DNA from 2 places in the Pseudoalteromonas sp. UBA6610 genome. Region 2 is predicted to be linked to the other one. Evidence: riboswitches for the same ligand, from Rfam matches in the RefSeq annotation. Region 2 holds a riboswitch; the other holds the start of a gene.

Region 1 (7,566 bases), on a different contig from region 2:
ATGTGCTGTCAGAATCATCGGTTGCAAAAGCAACATCTATAGCATGAGATTGGTTAGTGTAGTTTTTGCTCCACTGCGCCGACAGTTGATAGTTTTTAAAGTCCCCTCTTTCAACCGTGCTCGTAGCCGGGCTAAAGCTGCTATCGTAGTCCGCGTAGCCTTCGCTGTACTGGCCTAGTAGCTTAAAGTTACCGTAATGTGCATCTGCATAGTTTACTTTAAAGCCTACGTTTTTATTTTCATAGCTGTCGTCATCGGGCGCTATACCTTGTAATGCATCAAAACCATCGGTTTTTTCAAAGCCTGCATTAAATGCGCTAACCACTTCATCTGATTTTACTGAACCTGCAAGCTGATAGTTTTGATAAGCGTTAGAGCCAAATGTGGCATCAAGTGATACATTGCTCGCTTCACGCGTTATTATATTAATAACCCCAGCTAATGCATCTGAGCCATACACAGCTGCACGCGAGCCTTTTATGATCTCGATTCGCTCAATACTATTTAGCGGCACGTTACTTAATGCTTTTTGTCCTAGCGTGGCTGAGCCCGTGCGTACACCATCAATTAAAATTAACGTATCGCCAGAACCTGTACCACGTAAAGATACGCCCGACGTTTGGCCAAAACCACCATTAGGATTAATTTGAAAACCCACCTGTGTGCTTAGTAAGGTCGGTAAATCGCGTACATTGCTTGCATCTATTTCGGCGCGTTCAATTACATTAACGCTCGCTAATACATTATTTATTGATTGTTCAAATTTATTAGCGGTAACAGTGATTTTTTCAATTGGGCTTTGTGCAGCAGATACAGAAAAAGACAGCGCAGCCGAGATAGCAACGCCAAGAGTTGTTTTATTTAGCATGATGTTCCCTATCTTTGCCCACCGCAAAGATTTAAGTAAGTAAGATTACTTCAAGGCCGGTCTCCGGACTCAGTAAACACATAAATGCGTTAATACTTTACCGTTGCGGGGGCAGTGTTGGGATTGCTTTTGTCATAAAGGCGCACCAACTTCCCGATTATCTCGCTGTTAGTTTTAATACTTTAAACCCTGTATTTAGCAACCAGCAAGCACCTTGAAAATAGGCGGTTATTGTGAGCAGTTTGTTTACAAATGTCAACGGACGTCTATATAGCTAAAGGTTATATTATTTATTTTCAGTAAAGCTGGATCTTACGCCGTATGAACTTAAAAGCGCTGTGATTTTAGGTTTTATTTCAGACGAATTTAAAAGCTTATCCATTTGTTTTACCGTAATTTTACTGCGCGCAGGATTAACTAAAAAATGAGTATCGTATATAGCATCTGGGATATTACTCTTATAAAGCAGGTTCATATTAAAAATGTTGTTCTTTTTAAAGTATTGATAAGCTATGTTATTTAACACCCCAACATCGGCACGCTTTAATAGCAGCATTTTAACAACGTTAAACTCATCGATTGTTAAACTAACTTGGTGTTCATCACTTAAATATTGTGCATCGGTTATAAAATCAGCAAAACGATAGGAATACCCCAATACCCCCGCTTTTGTTAAAGCATGTAAGTCATCGAAATAGCTTTGCTTTTGGGCGTTTTGTGCCAGCGTATAGAACTCATTTTTAGCAATAACATAAAAGCTCGTTTCCTTTAAGGCACTTCTTGCTACCTCAGGCACCCATTGCATAGCCATTAAAAATAACATGTCGAATTCCCCCCATTCGACCCACTTTTTGAGCCTTTTTACAGGCAAAGAGTTAAGAGTAAATTTATATTCGCTTTGAGAGTCATTGAGTATTTTTACAAACTCAGGCGCTAACCCTTGCTCTTTTTCGGCATTAATAATAATTGGAAAGTAACCGTCCTCTACCAACACATCTACATTTATTGGCTTGGCAAAGCTAAACTTACTGCTCGCAATAATAATTATAAAAACAAGAAACTTAAGCATTTAAAGCCTTTAACAGTCGCTATTAAGTAATATTGATATTAAGAATAGCCTAATATACACAACTGCGTGATAAGCAGGTTTAATAATGCATTTAAATAACGTTAAAAGAGTATGGAATAACAGTGGACTAATTTTACACAGGTAAAAGGAGTTTAGGCTTGCAGGTAAATAAAGGCTGTAATTAGGGCGGGGTAAAATGTGTGGCTAATATATTTAATAACCACACACTTAAATTCTCACTTTAAAATACTAAAGACACTTAGCTTATTAATCGCGAAAGTTTTTAAACTGGAAAGGCTGACCTAAATCTGCAGTGCGAACGACTTGCATAGCGGCTTGTAAATCGTCACGCTTTTTACCCGTTACACGTACCTCTTCACCTTGAATAGCAGCTTGTACTTTTACTTTTGAGTCTTTAATGGCTTTAACTACTTTTTTAGCCATGTCTTTCTCAATGCCTTGCTTAAGTGCAACATTACGAAACACGTTTTTACCAGCACGAGTGATGTCTTGTAGTTCCAAGCTTGCTACGTCCATACCACGCTTAGAAATTTTACCTGCTAAAATATCAAACAATTGCATAACTTGTGAGTCAGCTTCAGCTTTTAGTTTAATTGTTTTGTCGTTTAGCTCAATTGATGCGTCAACACCTCTAAAGTCAAAGCGCGTTTCTAGCTCACGGTTGGCGTTATCTACTGCATTTTTAGCTTCGTTCATTTCTACTTCTGATACGATATCAAATGAAGGCATTGGGTTCTCCTAACTATTAAATCTAAATTTATGCGCCGATTATAACGCTAAAATTATAAATCTTTACATTTTTCTGCCAGTTGTTCAGGTGCGATACTAATTTAGTTTGATATACTGCAGCCTCTTTTTTAAGCGGTTTTAGGATTTATCGTGACAAGGCGTGTTTACCAAGCAGTTTTTTTGATTAGTATTGTGGTGTTTACCCTCTTATTTGCCAAAGAAATAAAAGGCGGCGTTACGAACTTATTTCCACATGTTGATAAAGTTGCCCACTTTGGGATATTTTTTATACTTGCCATCATTATGGATAAAGCCTTTAAGTTACCGCTGTACACGCAAGTACTCTTGCTTGCGGGCTACGGTGCAGCAATAGAAATAATGCAAGATGCGCTTCCCTACAGGCAGGCCTCGTTAGGTGATTTTGTTGCTGATTTTGCCGGTGCGGCCACGTACTTTTTACTAAGAACCATTTTTACTCCTCGAAAAAAGAACCCTTATGGCTAATATTCTTATTATTGGCGACGGCGCTATTGGTTTATTGCTAAGCCATTTTTTATCTAAAGCTCACACTGTTCATGTGTTAACACGCAAAGCCACTGCAAATACACGCTTTTATTGCAAAGCAAAACAGCCTTCGCAAAAAATTAATGCACGATTCATTACACTTAAGCAAATTAATGAACAGCCCGCGTTTGATATTGTTATTTTTGCAGTAAAGGCTTTTCAGGTGCAATCGGCCTTTACGCAAATTAAACCCTTTTTATCGCCAAGTAGTGTACTTATTGTATCGCACAACGGTATGGGTAATGTTGAAACACTCAATGAGCAACTCGATAAGCAACAAGCGTTGTACTTTTTAACCACCAGCATGGCTGGCTTTAAAACAAACGACTTTATAGTACAGCACACCGGTGAAGGTAAAAGCGTATTAGGTGCCTGCAACCCTTGCGCGCACAGCTATCGCCAAGCAATGTGTGAGCAATTGCAAAACGTGCCGCAGCTAAGCTACAGTACTAATATTGAGCAGCTACGTTTTGAAAAACTATTAGTAAATATTGCCATTAACCCATTAAGCGCACTGTATGATATTAAAAATGGTCAGTTACGTGCCCCTTATTTTAATAGCATTATCTTTAATTTATTAACTGAGGCATGCCAAATAGCCCATGCTTTAAAGCTTGATATTAAGCTGGCCGATGCGCTTAACAACGCTTACAACGTAATGATGCTAACCGCTGAAAACTACTCTTCAATGCATCAAGACGTAGCGCATAACCGACAAACCGAAATAGACGCCATTTGTGGCTATATTAGCCAACAAGGTAAGCGATTAAATATCAGTACCCCGCTAAACGATGCTCTACTTGCTAAAATTAAGGCAAAAAAAAGCGTGGTATAAACCACGCTCTAAATTACGGTTAGCCTTTACGGGCGGTAAACTTTTACACCCGTAAAGCCTGCTTCATGAAGAATAAGTGCCTGTAACTGGCTCATAACCCCTCTTTCACAATACAGGTAGTAATCCTTATCTTTTGGCAGATCACCAAATTTAGTCGCTAAGCGGAAAAACGGTAAATGCACTACATCTATACCGTCAATCTCAAGCGGCGCTGCATCCTCTTCCTCTGGTGAGCGAATATCAACAACCACTGCACCCGCTGGTAAATCAACTACCGACTCAGCTTCTTTAAGTTCTTGCTTAGCTTCTACGTCTATATCACGCACATCCATAATACGAGCGTTTTCAACAACAGTATTAAGCACATCAAAGTCGAACTTTTCTTCTTCGGCTTTAATAACGTCAAGTTTAGCTTTAACCGTTGGCTTTTTAGATATTACGCCACAGTACTCAGGCATGGTTTCGGCCATTTCTGCGGTGCCAATTTTACGGGCAATATTAATAATTTCTTGTTTGTCGTGCTGAATAAGTGGGCGCAAAATCAGGGTTTCTGTTACGCGGTCAATCACACTTAAATTAGCTAAGGTTTGGCTAGAAACCTGACCTATACTCTCACCAGTTACCAAGGCTTGAATATTTAATTTTTCGGCTACTTTGCTGCCAGCACGCATCATCATGCGTTTTAGCACAACACCCATTTGGCTGTTTTCAACGTTCTCTAAAATTTCGGCTACAACCGGTTCAAAATCAACCGTGATAAATTTAACTTTATGAGTAGAGCTAAATTTTTTCCATAAGTAGTAGCTGGCTTGTTTAACACCAATTTCGTGTGCTGCGCCACCTAAATTAAAGAATAAAAAGTGCGTGCGAGCGCCTTTACGGATCATCTGGTAACTTGCTACACCTGAGTCAAAGCCGCCTGACATTAATGAAAGCACGTCTTCTTGTGTTGGCAGTGGAAAGCCTGCCATACCTAGGTGAGTTTGCGTAACTATGTAGGCTTTATCGTCCTTTACTTCTAAGCGAATAGTTACTTCTGGGCGGCTTAACTTAACGCGAGCGCCTTCAACGTGCTGGTTTAAACCACCACCCACGTAACGCTCTAAATCCGTAGAAGTAAAGTCGTGTTGACCAATACGCTTTGCGCGTACACAAAACGTTTTACCAACGATGGTATGCCCTACTAGGTCTATGGTTTTTTTATAGATATCGTCAAGCGTTGTGAAGTCAGTTTCGGTCACTTCAATAAATTGCACAATACCAGGAATGCGCTGCAAGCTATCGATAAAGTCTAGGCGTGTTTGTGCATCATCAAGCTTAGTTACAACAGAAATATTATCCCAGTTGTTTCTTACTTGTACTTTTTCGTCAACACGGCGCAATACAATTTTAATGTTATTTTCTAACACTTTAGTAAAGCGTTTACGTACCGAACGGCTTTTAATGGCAATTTCAGGATGTAGTTTGACGATAAATTTAAGCATAGTTCACTCTTAGACTGCGGGAATTCGCGCTCCCAGGCATTGGGCGCGCGATTATAGCAAAAATTTTTGCGTCTAGGAACTAACCAACTAACAGCAGTTAGGCAAGAGCTGGCGCTTGCTCTGCAAGTTGGGTGTATTTTTCACGTAACTGATTCATTTTAAGTATGCTTTTTTCGGTGCTATAAGCCCTAAATAATGCTAATACTTTTAAAATGCCATGATAAATATCTTGCTCGGCTAAATTACCACTGAGCCTACGCGCTTTAATATACGGAGTCCAAAAACTAACGGTTAGTTTAAGAGTATGGGCAAGTTCGAGCGCATCTTGCTCTTCTATGGCAATCATTTCGTTATCGCGAAGGCCTAAAATAACTTGGCGAACCTGCTCTAATAAAGTTGACTGAAAACCAATGTAGGCTTGCTTTAAACTTTCATCCCTTGAGAGGATGTCGCCTAAGTTGTCGTAAAAAAAATGATAGCGCCACATTAGCTCAAATAATGAATCTAAATAAGCAGTTAAATGATCAAACGCATCATCGTTTGCTTCAATAGGTTTAAAATGAGTATGTAAATGCTCGCTGTAAAGCGCAAAAATATGACGGATAATGTCTTCTTTATTTTTAAAATGATAGTAAAGATTACCCGGGCTCATCCCTAAATGTGATGCAATATGATTGGTTGATATTGCACGCTCACCATGTTCATTAAATAACGAAATACTGGTGTGTATTATTTTATCCTTAGTATTCATATGCGACGACTCAAATTAACTTATAAACTACATTACACTAAATATCAGCCTTGCAGTATAAACAAATCGGGCTGGTTTAAATACCATCATAATTTACTATTTTAAAAACGAAGTCTGATTATGCTCCACGCAGACATTTGCAATAATGTAGTGCTGTTAGCTAACGCAAAGCCTAAGCAGCGTAATTACACTTTAAAAAATGGTAACTCATTTAAAGCACTTTTACTGATTAAATATCAAACATAAAAGCTCAACCTGATCTCCTAGGCTGATTTGTAGAACAAACACTGATAGACTACTTAAAAAATAATAGTTAGTGAAATCTATGAACGTTACGGCAATCTATCCTGGTACATTCGACCCGTTAACCAACGGCCACACCGACCTAATTCAGCGCGCAGCTAAAATGTTTAGCACGGTTATTGTTGCTATTGCTCATAACCCTTCTAAAAAGCCGTGCTTTAGCCTCGATGAGCGAGTTGATTTAGCCAACACTATTTTAGGGCATTTGAGTAATGTAAAAGTGATTGGCTTTTCAGGCTTACTAGCCGATTTGGCTTTTGATCATAAAGCTGATGTGCTTATTCGCGGTATTAGAGCGGTATCTGATTTTGATTACGAATTTCAGCTCGCAAATATGAACCGCCGCCTAAATCCAGATTTAGAAAGCGTGTTTTTAACACCTTCTGAGCGCAACTCGTTTATATCATCAACCTTGGTAAAAGAAGTTGCGCGCCATAATGGCGATGTGAGCGAATTTGTAAGCCCACTTGTAGTGGATGCTTTAAAACAAAAGTTAGGCTGCGACGCAAGCTAAAAAAAACACAATTAGCGCACTTTGGTGCGCTAATATACCTAACTACTTTTTAGCCATAACTTGTAATTCATTGCGGTTAAATAAAGCGCGTTTAAGCTTTACCAAGCCTAAAATATCTTTGTTTATAATTAATACTATTGCCATTATTAAGTCACTCGAAAACTGGCCAACCCCGTAGACCCCCCATAACCACCAATAGTCATAACTAACCAACACCACATAATCGTAATGCATAGCCATGTGTAATGTTGCATTAAACGTTAAACCACAAAGAAGATAATAATAGGCTGTGGCGTTAGCATGTTTATAATTATAGGAGAGGCAAGCAAGCGTGAAAATGGTAAGTAAATCTGCAATTACTAAATCTAAATATATTGAGCCTGTAAGGATAAATGATGCTTTGAACATAAATAGGCTGAGCGTATAAG
Region 2 (7,566 bases):
CACCGTGTTGTCTGGTCTGTGGTTTTTTTAGTACTTGTGGTCAGTGTGTTTAAATACTGGGATAAGGTTAAACGCATAGTTGCCCAGCCAAAAATTATTTTAATGTTAGTACTTACCTCCTCTATATTGGGTTTTAATTGGGGGCTGTTTATTTGGGCGGTTAATAATAACCATATGCTCGATGCCAGTTTAGGGTATTACATAAACCCATTACTTAATGTGCTGTTGGGCATGCTATTTTTAGGCGAGCGGCTGCGAAAGTTACAAGGGTTTGCAGTGTTTTTAGCCTTTGCGGGCGTAGTATTGCAATTGGTCAGTTTTGGCTCGTTTCCGGTGGTGGCGTTTTCGCTTGCCACGTCTTTTGCTATTTATGGCTTACTGCGTAAAAAGTTACCTGTTGAAGCGCTACCAGGCATTTTACTCGAAGCCCTAATTTTACTGCCGGTTGCATTAATTTACTGGTGGGTAATGGCACCAACGCCTACTTCCGATTTAGCCCTAAACGATTGGCATACCAATGCGCTGTTAATTAGTGCCGGTATTATTACTACGTTGCCGCTGCTTTGCTTTACCGGAGCGGCCAAGCGTTTGCAGTACACAACATTGGGCTTTTTTCAGTACATAGGGCCAAGTTTAATGTTTATGCTTGCTGTGGTGTTTTACGATGAAGTATTTGATGCAGAGCGGGTGATTACGTTTGCCTGTATTTGGAGTGCGCTGGCTATATTTACCTGGGACTCTTATCATCAATCGCGTAAGCGTAAAAAAGCGGCTGTAACCGCCGCCGAAGTTTAATACCTATGCGCAATAATAGTTTAAGCAAGTTGCTATAAAGCAGCGTTAAGGTTTAGCTTATTACTTTATTACGGCCGGTTTCTTTTGCATCATACAGCTTTAAATCGGCCTGTTTAAGTAACTCATCTATTTGGTAAATAGGGCCGCTTGCAAAACCAATAGAAATTGTAAATTTAATTTTTTCTTGGCTAAACTCTTGGCTATTAAGCTCTATAAATTGCCTAAATCCTTCAAGGCGTTTTAGCGCTTGCGCTGTGGTTGCATCAGTAAAGTAAACGGCAAATTCTTCACCGCCTAAGCGAGCGACTAGCTGCTTTTCAAAGTACTTTTTAAAACACACCGCCAACCCTTTGAGAACCTCATCGCCTGAATCGTGACCGTATGTATCGTTAATCGATTTAAAATGGTCTATATCAAGCATGGCGAGCGCACCATCTTGATTCGATTTTTTTAAATACTTGAGAGACTTACTCGACTCTTCAAAAAAGTAGCGACGATTAGGCAGGTTTGTTAAGTAGTCGGTATTTGCTTGGCGTTTAATTGTTGCTATTTGCTCAAGCATGTCGACGTTTTGACTTAGTCGGCAGTAAAACTCTTCGCTGTTAAAGGGTTTATGAAGGTAGTCGTTGGCACCATTTTTTAAAAATAGGCTCGATAATGCTGACGAGTCAGCACCTGAAATACCGATAATGGCTTTTTCATCATTACTGTAAAGCCGGCGAATTTCGGCGCATAGCTCATCACCATTCATGTTTGGCATTTCGTTATCGGTAATAATAACAGACACGTCTTTTTGGCTTTCAAGTACCTCTAGCGCGTCTTTGCCGTCCTTTGCTTCGAGTATTTGATACTTATGGCGCTTTAGTAAACTGCAAATGTATCTACGGGTAGAGGTTGAGTCGTCGACGACCAACACTTTTACGTTCTCGTTACGTGGTAAACGGCTTAGTTGTTTTTCTAGGTATTGGTAAGCCTGTTTGTTTTCTTTGATTATGTAATCAATTATTGGGTATTTTTCTACCGTGTCGCGAGTTTGTTTATCTATATTGCCTGTCATTACTATGGTGGGAATGTCGGCATTAATAGTATACGGAATCGCCTCACCGGCAGGAGCATCGGGAAGGATAAAATCAACAACAGCGCAAAAGTAGCTATTGTGTTTTATTAGCTCTTTTGTTGCCGCTAAAGACTCGGCTATATCTACTTCGTAACCTGCTTTAAGCGCGATATGCTTTTGCACACGCGCTATAGTAGGCGTATCTTCAACTATGAGTATTTTTCGCGTCACGTAACAACCTTGTTTGATATTTTGCAAAAGTATTTGCTTATACAAGTTGTAACTGTTAAAACGCAAAAAAGCAAATATCTTAGAGGCTTATACGCTATCTGATTCGCTATAATCGTCTTGGCTTATTGGTACCGGCCCTGACATTTTTGAACGGCCAAAAAGAGTATGAAACTTGGTTTTACAGGTTGTTAGTTTTAAATATTTAACCCAGGCTTTTTCGATTGGGTTTGTAGGTTCTTTACTGCCACAAACTACGTCAACAAATTGCTCTTGTATCGTATTTTGGGGTGCTAAAGTTTTATTATAAAGCCCTTTTAGTACAACGCCGTGTTGTTCTAATATGCTGGCTTCTAATAAGGTGAAGTTTCCGCTGCGGCTAAACCCGCGAGGAAAGTTTTGATCATCATAAAATTGACGTTGGCTAACAAACGCTTGGCGAAGTAGTGAAATATCGTTGCTCATAACTGTATCCTCATACCCTGTTTATTGCTGGAGTATGATGCAAGTTTGACAATTTATTAAACAAGTTATTTTTATCGTGAGGATAAAAAATTGGATATAGATTTATTAAAAACATTTGTAGAGGTTGTGCGCACGCGTCACTTTGGTAAAGCGGCTGAAAACCTGTATATCACTCAATCGGCAGTAAGCTTTCGAATTCGCCAATTAGAACAGGGGTTGGGTGTAAACTTGTTTATTCGCCAGCGTAACAATATTCAATTAACGGCGCCAGGAGAGCGATTGCTTCCGCACGCTAAAATGATCATCACTGGCATGCAGCGTGCCAAAGTCGATGTGGCACTTGCCGATAACATGCACAAGCAAATAAGTTTAGCGGGTACACCTAATATATGGGATGCGTTTTTACAATTTGGCATTACTAATATTGTGTCGGCTATGCCTGGGGTCTCGTTGGTCGCAGAGGTTAAAGCCCAACAAGAAAGCACGCGGTTATTATTAGAACGTACGCTTGATTTAGCCATTTTATTTGACCCCCCTAAAGTAGACGAGCTTGTGGTAGAGCGAATTTGCGAGCTGCCAATTATTCCGGTTAGTGGCTATGACACGGCCACTAACGAGAACTTTTTTGATAACCAATATGTATATGTTGATTGGGGTACTACGTTTTCACTATGGCATGCGCGCCAATTTACCGGTAAAACGCCGCCTTATTTTAGAACCAGTACGGGGCGTATTGCACTTGATTTAATTCTTCAGTGTGGCGGCAGTGCGTTTATCCCCGAGGTACTTGTTGAATCTCACCTAGAAAAGGGTGAGCTGTTTCATGTAAAAGACGTAGAACATACTTCGCGTGATATTTTTGTGGCCTACCACAGAGACAACGAACAAAAAGAGCTAATAGAAACCCTGATTAACTTATTACCTAAAATAAATGCTTATCAGCCTGTTGATGAACACTAAATACCGACTATGATTTTTAATGAGGTTGAATAGGTACAATTTTGTTTATTAAATATTCATGTCGGTTTGTTTTCAGAATTTAGACACTTTTATTAAAATAAAAAGACAAAAATGTTTCCTTTGTAATATATCTGTCATTTAACGGTGACAAACTGCAGCTGTTTTAAAAATTAGTCTTGTGATTATCGAGGAAATAACATGAATTTTGTAAAATCGAGCTTATGTGTTGCACTAGTAAGTGGTTTATCTTTTAGCGCGTTTGCAGACGTTGATGTATACGGTAAAGCGAATGTTACTGTGCAATCGTCTGATGATGGCGAAGGGTCTTTCACTGAAATTAAAAGTAATGCATCTCGCTTTGGACTAAAAGGGTCTGAAAAGATTACTGATGGATTAGAAGCGGTTTATAAGTTTGAGTTTCAAGTTGATGTATCTGATGCTGACTCTAAAGGTGATAACGACGACAATATTTCTGCACGTAACCAGTATGTAGGTTTAAAAGGTGCATATGGTCAAGTTGTTGTGGGTCGTAACGATACAGCGCTTAAACAATCGCAAGGTAAGTTAGATTTATTTAATGACCTTGAAGGCGATATTAAAAATGTCTTTAAAGGTGAAAACCGCCTAGGTGATTCAATCACTTATACATCTAAAAGCTACGAAGGCTTTAAAGTACTTGCTACATTTGTTGCCGAAGATGACGTAGATGCAGATAACGGCTATTCAATGGCGGTTACCTACGGTGACTCTGCACTTAAAAAGAGTGCGGTATACGCCTCGGTTGCAGCCGATAGCGAAGTAAATGGCTACGATGTAGTGCGTGCGTCAATTCAAGGTAAAGTAGAGAGCTTTAAATTAGGCGCTATGTATCAAACTCAAGAAAAAGTAGACGGTAGCGCAGAAGCTGACGGCTATTTATTAAACGCAGCCTACAGCATGGGCAAAAACACGTTTAAAGTGCAATACCAAGCAATGGACTTTGATGACAGCGACGACAAAACGGCAGTTTCTGTAGGTGTTGATCATAAGTTTAATAAAAACATTAAAGTATTTGGTTTTTACTCAAGCTTTGATATGGACAACAATGTTGACCAAGACTACGTTGGCCTAGGTATGGAATACAAGTTTTAAGCGTTGCTTAAACACTCCCTTTATTAACCGCGCTCTAATGAGCGCGGTTTTTTTTGCTTTAAATTATTTACTTACCCGCCCATAATAGACCCTCATTTGGAATGGGGTGAAATTCCTCAACTATTCCCGTAACTGTAATTAGCACCACGCTTTAAGTCAGATACAAATGAGACATATCAATCAGCATGAGAAGTTCTAGATTGGTATACTTTTTTAACGAGCGGGTAAACTCATTTTTATTGATGCACTAGTCTTTTAGCTGTGTGTTAGTGAGTGCACGCTTTCCAAGGACTCACTTTTGCAAACTACATTAGCGCCAAATACACCCTTATTAAACGTTCAAAATGTGTCGTGGGAAGTCGATGATCACGCCATTTTAAACAATATTAATTTACACATAGCTAAGGGTAAGTTTATTGGGTTAATTGGCCCAAATGGGGCGGGTAAGTCGAGCTTACTGCGCTGTTTGTATCGCTTTAATAAACCGACCGCTGGTAACGTTACCTTTAATCAGCAGGATATTTGGCAGCTTAAAAGTGAAGACTACGCAAAATATGTTGCTGTAGTTCTACAAGAAACGCCTGCGCAATTTAACCTAACATTATTTGATGTGGTTGCCCTTGGGCTTACACCTCATAAATCATTATTTAGCGCCACCACCCACAGCGACAAACAAAAAATTACACAGGCAATAAAAACCGTAGGGCTTGAGCAACAGTGTAAGCAAAATTTTGAATCGCTTTCGGGGGGCGAAAAGCAACGTGCATTGATTGCCCGCGCTATAGTGCAGCAACCGCAATTACTCATCATGGATGAGCCAACCAGCCATTTAGATGTTAAATACCAAATACAAGTGATGGAACTGGCAAAATCGCTAGGGGTTACTGTGTTTGCCTCATTTCATGATTTAAATTTAGCAGCCGCTATGTGCGATGAGCTGGTGGTTATTAATAAAGGTAAAATAACACATACAGGCTCGCCTGCGCAGGTACTTAGTGAGGACATGCTAGCGGATGTTTTTGGGGTATGTGCGCGCGTAACTCGCCACCCACAGCGCACAGAAAATGATCAAACTATTCCTCATATCACTTACTTTTATGGCTATTAATTAAATGGATATAACAAAAATAAACCAGTGGACAATATTTATAGCAGCCGTGTTAATTGCACTGGGCAGCCTTTTTAACGCACTGAGTTTTGGCGCCGCAGATACGCCGTTAAGTGATGTGCTCACAGGGGTTTTATCAGCAGGGGAGGGCTCCTTTAACGCGCGTATTATTTATGAGCTTAGGTTACCTCGTACCTTACTTGCCTTTATGGCGGGCGCAGGTTTGGCTATTGCAGGGCTTATTTTACAAACGGTTACCCGTAACCCGCTCGCTGATCCGTATTTATTTGGCATATCGTCAGGCGCGTCGTTTGGGGTCGTACTGCTTATGGCTGTTGCGGGTATTAGTGCAGGGTTTATGTTATCGGCTGCTGCCTTATTAGGGAGCTTTTTAGCAATGGGCTTATTGATACTTATTGCTGGGCGGCAAAAAAGGTCGCAAGTAGAGTCAATGTTGCTAGCGGGGGTGGCACTGTCGTTTTTATTTAGCGCATTTACAAGTTTATTGCTGTATTGGAGTGACCCGCAAGCAGTGGCTGGTATTTTATTTTGGACGTTAGGCAGCTTTGCCCGCGCACAATGGGCCACGTTATGGTTGCCATGCGTGGTTATAGTGGTGTGTATTAGCTTTATGCTGAGCTTTAAAAGGCAGTTAAATGCGCTGCTTCTTGGCGATGAAAGCGCGATAACGCTTGGGGTCCGTGTGCACCGTTTTAGAATTTTAATGTTGGTATTGAGCTCGTTAATAACGGCCGTGCTGGTGGCCCTATGTGGCGGTATTGGTTTTGTAGGTTTAATGGTGCCGCACATAGTGCGCTTTTTTATATCTCAGGGCAGTACTGCTGGCTTACTAATTACTAGCTTAGTGGGCGGCACGTTTATGGTGTGGGTCGATGTGCTTTCGCGCTCATTACTTAAAAACCAAGAGCTCCCTGTAGGGGTAATTACAGCAGCTATGGGTAGCGTATTTTTTTTAAGCTTACTCTTTTTTAGAAAAGCAAAGGCATAGTGCTGATGAAAACCTTAATGATTCAAGGCACTACGTCAGATGCCGGAAAAAGCACCTTAGTCGCTGCGCTTTGTAGAGTGTTTGCAAAGCAAGGTGTAAAGGTCGCGCCTTTTAAACCGCAAAATATGGCGCTTAATAGCGCGGTTACAAAAGAGGGGGGCGAAATAGGCCGTGCGCAAGCTTTGCAAGCTATAGCCGCTAAAGTAGAGCCTCAAAACGACTTTAACCCCATATTGCTCAAACCCAATAGTGATACGGGGGCACAAGTCATTATACATGGAAAAGCCATTAGTAATATGGAGGCAGGGGCTTATCATAACTATAAACAGGTTGCGATGGATGCAGTGCTTGCCTCGCATAAACGCCTAGCAAAGCAGTTCGATTTATTATTGGTTGAGGGCGCAGGCAGCCCCGCAGAAATAAACCTACGCGAGAACGACATTGCCAATATGGGTTACGCAGAAGCGGTAGATTGCCCTGTCATTATTATTGCCGATATAGACAAAGGCGGTGTGTTTGCGCATTTAGTGGGCACACTTGCGCTATTAAGCGAATCCGAGCAAGCGCGCGTAAAAGGCTTTGTTATAAACCGCTTTAGAGGCGATATAAGCTTGCTACAAAGTGGGCTAGATTGGCTTGAGCGCTACACAAAAAAACCAGTGCTTGGAGTGCTGCCTTATTTGCATGATTTAGCACTTGATGCCGAAGATGCTGTAGCAATAGATAACACGGTGACGACTGCCACCATTAATATAGCCGTGCTTTTATTGCCGCATATTAGTAACCATACCGATTTTGATGCATTGCGGCTGC

What was found. Region 2 has a riboswitch for cobalamin ahead of B4F91_RS08695 (ABC transporter ATP-binding protein). Riboswitches for the same ligand answer to the same signal wherever they lie in the genome.
Region 1: it holds a riboswitch for cobalamin, as region 2 does, so the genes downstream of both, B4F91_RS01945 (TonB-dependent receptor domain-containing protein) here and B4F91_RS08695 (ABC transporter ATP-binding protein) in region 2, are expected to answer to the same signal.

Annotation. Positions count from the first base shown of each region.
Region 1 is NZ_DJHW01000017.1:53,408-60,973, forward strand. Features, by position in the region: gene B4F91_RS01945 (TonB-dependent receptor domain-containing protein) at 1-868, opposite strand, end outside; cobalamin riboswitch at 918-1,087, opposite strand; gene B4F91_RS01950 (ABC transporter substrate-binding protein) at 1,155-1,937, opposite strand; gene B4F91_RS01955 (YajQ family cyclic di-GMP-binding protein) at 2,205-2,687, opposite strand; gene B4F91_RS01960 (VanZ family protein) at 2,838-3,191, shown strand; gene B4F91_RS01965 (ketopantoate reductase family protein) at 3,184-4,086, shown strand; gene thiI (tRNA uracil 4-sulfurtransferase ThiI) at 4,113-5,570, opposite strand; gene B4F91_RS01975 (TetR/AcrR family transcriptional regulator) at 5,668-6,321, opposite strand; gene coaD (pantetheine-phosphate adenylyltransferase) at 6,647-7,138, shown strand; gene B4F91_RS01985 (hypothetical protein) at 7,181-7,566, opposite strand, start outside.
Region 2 is NZ_DJHW01000064.1:7,876-15,441, reverse strand. Features, by position in the region: gene rarD (EamA family transporter RarD) at 1-795, shown strand, start outside; gene B4F91_RS08715 (response regulator) at 848-2,083, opposite strand; gene B4F91_RS08710 (DUF413 domain-containing protein) at 2,171-2,545, opposite strand; gene B4F91_RS08705 (LysR family transcriptional regulator) at 2,636-3,505, shown strand; gene B4F91_RS08700 (porin) at 3,704-4,636, shown strand; cobalamin riboswitch at 4,735-4,866, shown strand; gene B4F91_RS08695 (ABC transporter ATP-binding protein) at 4,935-5,744, shown strand; gene B4F91_RS08690 (FecCD family ABC transporter permease) at 5,749-6,753, shown strand; gene B4F91_RS08685 (cobyric acid synthase) at 6,759-7,566, shown strand, end outside.